One region of the Enterococcus sp. AZ196 genome, then DNA from elsewhere that is predicted to be linked to it. Evidence: predicted binding sites of a transcription regulator. Region 1 holds the regulator's gene; the other holds the start of a gene.
The links. Region 1 encodes HrcA, which represses chaperone genes, less so after heat shock. Its sites were predicted from a motif close to TTAGCACTCNNNNNNNNNGAGTGCTAA; they were not measured.
Positions count from the first base shown of each region.

Region 2: clpP (ATP-dependent Clp endopeptidase proteolytic subunit ClpP) is a predicted target of HrcA. The motif match lies at 1,927-1,953, and genes of this name have one in related genera.

Region 1 is NZ_JBIPAM010000001.1:912,562-916,830, reverse strand. It holds gene tnpC (IS66 family transposase) at 1-634, opposite strand, end outside; gene tnpB (IS66 family insertion sequence element accessory protein TnpB) at 734-1,090, opposite strand; gene IGI67_RS04410 (hypothetical protein) at 1,062-1,268, opposite strand; gene hemW (radical SAM family heme chaperone HemW) at 1,416-2,564, shown strand; gene hrcA (heat-inducible transcriptional repressor HrcA) at 2,686-3,726, shown strand; gene grpE (nucleotide exchange factor GrpE) at 3,760-4,269, shown strand, end outside.
Region 2 is NZ_JBIPAM010000001.1:1,181,025-1,185,293, forward strand. It holds gene miaA (tRNA (adenosine(37)-N6)-dimethylallyltransferase MiaA) at 1-376, opposite strand, end outside; gene IGI67_RS05770 (glycerophosphodiester phosphodiesterase) at 373-1,107, opposite strand; gene IGI67_RS05775 (hypothetical protein) at 1,178-1,693, opposite strand; gene clpP (ATP-dependent Clp endopeptidase proteolytic subunit ClpP) at 1,990-2,583, shown strand; gene IGI67_RS05785 (lactate utilization protein) at 2,642-3,283, opposite strand; gene IGI67_RS05790 (DUF3788 domain-containing protein) at 3,455-3,910, opposite strand; gene IGI67_RS05795 (DNA/RNA non-specific endonuclease) at 4,029-4,269, opposite strand, start outside.

The sequences.
Region 1 (4,269 bases):
ATTCGTTCTCTTGCCGATAGGCAGGCACTTTCTTGATATATTTTTCAACGATTGTCTGAGCTACCATCGTAGGACTGCCAAAACTATTATTGATCAGAGGTTTTGGTACACGAGCTTTCTTAATTGATGTTGTTCCATTGTCTTTTTCACATGTGCAACACTTGTACGCATGCTGGTGAAATAAATTTTTTTCAATATGAGCAGGAATAAATAGAGGTTCTTCACGGACGACGGTGGAGCCAATTTCAGTCATGTGAGTACCACAGGCATCACAAAGACAGTCTTCACCCTCCAAATAATAGTGAAGATGGTTTGCGGGTAAGTGGGCAAGCGACAAGGCTTTTTTTCCTTTTGTCTTTTTCCGTCTAAAGCTCTTTACCTCAATCAATTCCTGGCTTTCCTGACCAGTCTGCTCTGGTTCCTTAAAAGGGTCTGTATCAAATAAATTTGTTTGCCCATCGACAGATGGCGTATCTTCTTTTTTTCGTCCATACATCTGACGCTGCATCGCGAATAGCTGTTCTTGAAGGTACTGATTTTGTTCAAGGACGAGTTCAAATTGTTCAGTCATTTCTTGGAGACGCTTCTCCAGTTTCTTGTTATCCAAAAGAAGCTGATTTCCCTTTTTAGTCAATCATTTACACCTCCACGCTTGATATCACCTGTTATTATTATACCATTTCTGACGACAAAAAAGTAGTAGAAATCGCATAAAACCAACGTTTCTACTACTTCAATAGAAGGCACCCTTGGTGCTGGAATGAATGGTTTTCTTCTCTTCGATCGAAAAGCCTATAAGCAGTCGCTTCAATTGCCGAACATCTAATTTCTTCATTTCTGAAGAGTTTTTCGGCCATTGAAGCCGACCATTTTCAAATCGTTTGTACAATAATAAAAAGCCATCACCTTCCCAGTAAAGTGCCTTGAAGCGGTCTGGTTTTGAGCCACAAAACAGAAAGAGCGAGTGATCGAAAACATCGAGTTGATATGTTTCTGTGACAAAGGCCGCAAGTCCATCGATTCCTTTTCGAAGATCGGTTTTCCCACAAACGATAAAGATATTAGGTACGTGAGTGAAGTCGAGAAGCATGGATGCTCAGCTCCTTCATGATTGTAGCTAAAATATATTTATCCGTTCCATTGTAAATATAGGCTTCGGCTTGGCCTAATTTTACACGAGCAGCGAGTTTCGATTTTGCGGGAGCAGTGGGTGCCATTGGTGGATTTCGATCCACGATCTGAATGGGCACAATCTCTTTTTTCTCCATTTGGAACACCTCCTGTAGTTGATATAGTAAGTTTAGCAGTCGGCGAAGGAGAAAACGAGACGCCTTATTATCTGACGCTTACGTAAATAATGATTATTGTGGTAGAATACCTGTTATTACTATTTATATAGAAGAAAGAGGAACAACATGGCAGAATCAACTTCAGCGTACATCCATATACCGTTTTGTGAGCACATCTGTTACTACTGCGACTTCAATAAAGTTTTTCTTGAGGGTCAACCCGTAGATGAATATATTGAAGCGGTGCTTAAAGAAGCACGATTGGCTTTAATTCAAAATCCAGTTAATAAAATGGAGACGCTCTATATTGGAGGAGGCACACCAACATCGTTGAATGCAAGACAACTTGACAGCTTGCTAAGCGGCCTGCGTGAAATTTTACCTTATAAAGAGGGCGAGTTCACGGTTGAGGCAAATCCAGGCGATCTCACGGGAGATAAATTGAATGTTATGAAAAACTATGGTGTCAATCGTCTATCGATGGGTGTTCAAACGTTTGATGATCGATTATTGAAAAAAATTGGTCGTAAACATACTGCAAAAGATGTTTACGAAACGATTCGTTTATTAGAGGAAAAAGATTTTCAGAATGTAACGATTGACTTGATTTATGCTTTGCCAGGGCAGACTTTGGAGAGTTTCCGAGATACCGTGACGCGAGCGTTGACATTAGATTTACCCCACTATGCGCTATATTCATTAATATTGGAAAATCAAACGATGTTCATGAATTGGGTTCGTCGAGGTAAGATGCAGTTGCCAGAGCAGGACTTAGAAGCGCAGATGTATGCAGAAACGATTGAAACGATGGAAAAAAATGGACGTATGCAATATGAAATTAGTAATTTTGCCAAACCTGGTTTTGAAAGTCAACATAACCTCGTTTATTGGGACAATCGGAATTATTTTGGACTTGGTGCGGGAGCGAGCGGTTATATTGGAAATCGGCGGTATAAAAATCGTGGTCCTATTCAGCATTATTTAAAAGCATTGAGTGAAGGAAATTTACCAACGCTCGAAGAAGAATTATTAACTCAAAAAGAACAAATTGAGGAAGAGATGTTTTTAGGCTTAAGAAAAATTTTAGGAGTAGAAAAGGCGAAATTCATGAAACGATTTGGTCGAAGCTTAACGGATGTCTATGGAGAAGTTATTACTGACTTGAAAGAGCAAAACCTTTTAGCAGAGACAGATTCGCGAGTCTTTTTAACAAAAGATGGATTATTTCGAGGAAATGATGTTTTCGAAAAATTTTTATTGCAGAAGAACGATTAGCACTCTTGGTACGAGAGTGCTAATTTTTTGTATTTTTCCCTTGACTTATAAGACAGATGTGGTATATTAATAATCGAGTTAGCACTTAAAAAGAAAGAGTGCTAACTAAAGGATGAGAAGAATGTTAACGGAAAGACAAAAACTGATTCTCAGCTTAATCATCCAAGACTTTACCAACACAGGACAGCCAGTTGGATCAAAAAGTTTAATGGAAGAAGGCGTAAAAGCAAGTTCCGCAACTATTCGTAATGACATGAAAGCTTTAGAAGAGGTAGGTCTGCTAGAGAAGACCCATTCTTCATCAGGAAGGATTCCTTCGGCTTTAGGTTATCGTTATTTTGTGGACCACCTATTAACGCCAGCAAAGGTGAGTAATCAAGAAGTAGATCAGATACGCAGATCGTTAAAGAAAGATATCCATGAAATTGATGATATCATTCAGCAATCTGCAAAAATACTTTCACAAGTTACTAGCTATACGGCGTTTTCGCTAGGTCCTGAAATGAAAGATCGGACATTGACTGGTTTTCGGATTGTTCCATTAAACGATCGTCAAATTTTGGCGATCATTGTTACAGACAAGGGAAACGTTGAGAGCCAAGTTTTTCGTATACCTGAAAATGTTGACAGTCAGGATTTGGAAAAAATGGTTCGTATCATCAATGATCGTTTGGTAGGGCAGCCGTTAATTAATGTCTACCAAAAATTGAGAACGGAAATTCCAATGATCTTACATCGCTATTTTCAAACGACCGAAGGAATTAGTCATTTGTTTGATGTCATTTTGAATGACGCCTTTGAGGACAAGGTTTTTGTAAGCGGACGAATGAATATATTGAATTTCAATCCGGATCAAGATGTTAATCATGTCAAATCTATGTACTCATTGATGCAAAATTCCGGTGAACTGACGCAGTTGCTGTTGCCATCTGATAATAGCATTCACGTTAGAATTGGAACGGAGATGGGGAATGATTTGTTTGATCAATTAAGTATGATTCAGGCGAATTATGAAATTCGTGGACACGGACGAGGCACCATTGCATTACTGGGTCCAACATCAATGCCGTATTCAAAAATTTTTGGCCTATTGGAAGTTTTTCGATATGAGTTAACAAATGCATTGGATGATTATTATCGTTCTTTGGATTTGTATCACTAGAAACGATTCCTAAAAAGAAAGGAAGTACGCGTAGTGGCAGAAGAGAAGAAGCAAGAAGAAGTAGAAAAAACTAAAGCTGAGGACAATGAAACAACAGATAAAGTTGTAGAAAACGAATCAGCAGAAATTGAAGCGGAAGAAATCGACATCCCAGAAATTTCAGAGGTAGAAGAATTGACCAAAAAGTTCAATGAAATGGAAGATAAGTTCTTGCGAGCTCGTGCTGAGATCGCGAATATGTCTAACCGCAACAAAAATGAACGAGAACAATTAGTTCGTTACCGTTCACAAGATCTTGGAAAGAAATTATTGACCTCGATCGACAACTTAGAAAGAGCCTTGGCGACCGAAGTAACAGACGATCAAGGTGCCAGCCTGAAAAAAGGTGTTGAAATGGTTCTTGAGAGTTTGACGGTTGCCTTGAAAGAAGAAGGAATTACAGAAATCAAGGCTGAAGGCGAAAGCTTTGATCCTAATCTGCATCAAGCAGTTCAAACTGTACCAGCAGATAATGATCATAAAGCTGATACAATCGTCAATGTA
Region 2 (4,269 bases), 270 kb from region 1:
TAATCCGGAGTGTATTATCTATAGCTTCTCCTTCGCTACCAAGCTTATAATCCCACAATAAGGATTGGATATATAAACCAGTCCCCCCCACGACGATTGGTACTTTACCTCTGCGACTGATTTCCTCAATTGTTCTTCTAGCCGTTTTCTGAAAATCCGCAGCAGAATAATTTTCATCAACATTCTTCACGTCGATCAAATGATGGGCAATCCCAGCCATTTCACTCGGAGTCACTTTAGCAGTTCCGATATCTAACCCACGATATACTTGCATAGAATCTCCGCTAATAATCTCTCCATTGAACTTTTTTGCCAAGTCAATACTCAAGCTTGTCTTACCAACCGCAGTTGGTCCAACGATTGTTATTACCTTCATTGTTTGAACCTGCTTCTTGTACGGATGGCTTTTTCCGGAAAATCGGTAATTATACCGGCCAAATTATTTTCATAACAAGTCATCATGGTTTCGTAAAGATTGGGTGTCCAAGGTCGAATAGCTTTTTCATAATTCTTAACAATCTCAGGATGCTGTTTTACCCAATCATAGCTCGGATGCAAGCCCTCAATAAAGTCCGTCTCTAAGACAGTCTGATATTTTTCCAGATCATTTTTCTGAATCAAATCATATTGTATATCCGGCTCGTACTCATGCATGATTCGCAAAGAGTCAATATTAAAACTCGTGTACCAATACGTGAATGGCCACTCCTTACTTGTCATGACTTTCGATATTTTTTCTTCAATTCCTGGGTAATGAAATTTATTCGTCTTAATTTCAATACATAAGAAGCCACGAAAACGCATCTGCAGCAATAAATTCAGAACTTCCTGCAGTGTCGATATTTTAGTCGCCTGATATTTTTCATCAAACCAGCTGCCGGCATCCAGTTCTTTGATTTCTTTTAATGTTAACTCTCGAATCAGCCCTTTGCCATCAGTTGTGCGATCAACACTTTCATCATGAATAACGACTAACTGCTGGTCGGCTGTTAGATGAACATCCAATTCGATGCCATCCGTACCAGTCCGTACCGCCTCCATGAATGCCGGCAATGTGTTCTCAGGATGAGTGCCTGCACTCCCACGATGAGCAATAATAACTGTCATCCAATACCACCTCGTTCATAATCTATTAAATGAATTAGTTTTAAATCTTTCCACGTCCACTTGTAAAACGCTATTGTACATTGAAATAACGTAAAGGCTGTTTAGTCGAGCGAGCTAACTGCTGTTTCTTTTCATCTAGTATCTCTAAAAGCTGCTCAGAGAAAGTCTCCATGACAATCCGTCCGCCCTTATAAGTATAACCGCCGATCTTAACGGTTTCCTCGGGAGATAAAATAACTTTTCGGTGAGAGATATTTTTGAAAAACTCTTCGATTAAATAATTTGGCAAGTAAAAATTATTTTGAGCAGCAAAAGAATTTAAATAAATGAAATCATCAATCGTAATGTAACAGTCATCGAACGAATTAAACGTCACATAATCTTGCATTAAAACATTTCGTTTGGATAAAATCTCATTCACTTTTTTGTTTAAAAGATTGATTGTTTCAATTTCTTTAACCTGATGCTCCAATTCTCTTTCACGTTGATGGCGCAAGTCGATATACTTAAAAACAAAATAAACGGCAAGACCTGTCAATCCTGCTCCAATCAATACACCAATTAGTCCAATAAATGCGATTTCCACGTTTTTTCCTCCTAATTCATACTTATGGAATTATTCCTTACAAAAGTAAACTGATTCTCAACACGTCTATCATCCCACTGAAGAATTTATAAAAATGCGGCAATCTGACATCCTGTTATCATCGGTATTAATAGTACCATATTTTCATGTTTCTAGGATAGTTTGACCCGTTTAAAAAAACGGAGCCTTCTATTTGACCAAAACTGACCAACGTTGTATACTTTCTTTAAGTTTTAGCAATCTAACCTCGTTTGTGCTAAAATAATTTACGAACAATATTTTAAGGAGGATTCACTATGAATTTAGTTCCTACAGTCATTGAACAATCATCTCGTGGCGAACGTGCTTACGACATTTATTCTCGTTTATTAAAAGATCGCATCATTATGCTGAGTGGTCAAGTGAACGACGATATGGCGAACACCATCATCGCCCAATTATTATTCTTGGATGCCCAAGATTCTGAAAAAGATATTTATCTTTACATCAACTCTCCAGGCGGTAGCGTTTCTGCTGGCTTAGCAATTTTCGATACTATGAACTTTGTAAAAGCTGATGTACAAACTATTGTACTTGGTATGGCCGCTTCAATGGGAAGCTTCCTACTGACAGCTGGCGCTAAGGGCAAAAGGTTTGCATTGCCAAATGCTGAGATCATGATTCACCAACCACTAGGTGGTGCACAGGGACAAGCTACTGAAATCGAAATTGCCGCACGTCACATTTTAAAAACGCGTGAACGTTTGAACAACATTTTGTCTGAACGTACTGGTCAACCGATCGAAGTAATCGAACGCGACACCGATCGTGATAACTTCATGACGGCCGAAGAAGCAAAAGCTTATGGTCTGATCGATGAAGTGATGGAAAATAGCAGCTCTTTAAGCTAAACGACAAGAAACCGAGGAAAATTCCTCGGTTTTTAATTTTGTTTGACTCGCTATTTTCTTATAGGCCAACTTCATCAATGATCAAGAAAATAACGATACGATCTTTTGCCATTGAACGTCGTGTGATGACAAGCGTATTGCAAATGCATTCTGTTTGAAGACAATCACCGCAGAGACCTTTTTTGATGCATGGTGTTTTCTGTAATCCTAAACGGTGAGCATTTAATGGGGCCGTATTTTTTCTTACCATTTCTACTGTCGCAGTTAAATCTCCATAAACTTTTCGCATACTGACAAAGGCCAGTACTTTATCTGGACCATAGGTCAGAGCAGCCACACGATTTCCTACGCTATCGATATTTACTAGCTCCCCCTCTTCAGTGATTCCGTTAATACTCGTTAAAAAATAATCAGAAAGCAATGCTTGTTTCATCACTTGATGTCGCTCTTCTGGTGATTTTGTTCTTTCTCGATCAATGATCTTTTGCCCTCTTTTGTATAGCTCTTCAATTACACCAGATTGCTCTACAGTAATCGAACCGCCAAAACCCACTGATTTATCAGGATCAATGATCTTCATCGCCTGTTCTCTCGCTTCCAACAGGTTCTGACAAATAATTGGCTGAAAATTCCGCCGTTCCAACTTTTTGCTTAATGTTGATGCCGCCGCAACATAACGTTTTCTTTGATAATCTTCCATTAGCTAACTCCTTAGTCAAATAGTTATCTTTTTAATTATACGTTCAAAATTCACATACTTACTCATTTCCCAAAAAAGAGATTCTTACTTCCTTCTCTATTTTCAATTATTTAAGTTCGATTCGCAATAACAAGTTTAGCTTGAGCACAAAAAGTGCCCAAGAAGAATATCTTAGGCATTGTTAGTTTTTTTAGTTGAACGAGCTCTGAGTGCTGCCAGTTCTTTGATATCCTGTAAGATATCTTGATCCGTTACTTCAAAAGAGATTGATTTTCCTAGTTTGCTGGACTTGGCATTCTGATACTTATTTTTAGTATACTCACAACACATTGATATCAACGCATTGGCATCATCTAATTCTTTCGCACTGAAGGAAACCATCGCAACGAAATATCCTTGCTTTGGATACACTGTGCACAACGCTTTGCCGTTCTTCTTGAACTTTATATTCCATCCTTTCCAATAGCCCTCTCCCATTGAACAACCGCTATAAGCACGCTTAGGTTTCACAGCATAGGTCTGTATTAAATACTCCGATAATTCTTGCCATAATGGATTTGAAATAAAGTCTGAAATTTGTCGGTCTGTCGGTTCGATATCCACATGGAATAATTCATACCATTGCATAGTAGCACCCGCTTTCTTCTTTAGTGACTATTCATTTTAGCTGACAACGTAGTTTTATGCTTGTTCTCCAATGCTCTTTTCAAAAAAATCATCCAAGATAAACTTGGATGATTTTCTTCTACTCTTTTTGAGAATAGCCATTTTGATAATCAATCTTAATACCATCTTGGACATTGTAAATGAAGAGATTAAATGATATCTCATCATCTTCGATACTTTGTCCCTCCATTTGGACACCGCGAGCAACCAATTCATTTCCTTTAAAATAAGGCGTTACGCGATAACGTACATGGTGGTTCGTTTTACGAATGTAATTCCCAATTTCAATCTCATGGTCATTCATTCCTGGATCATTTAAT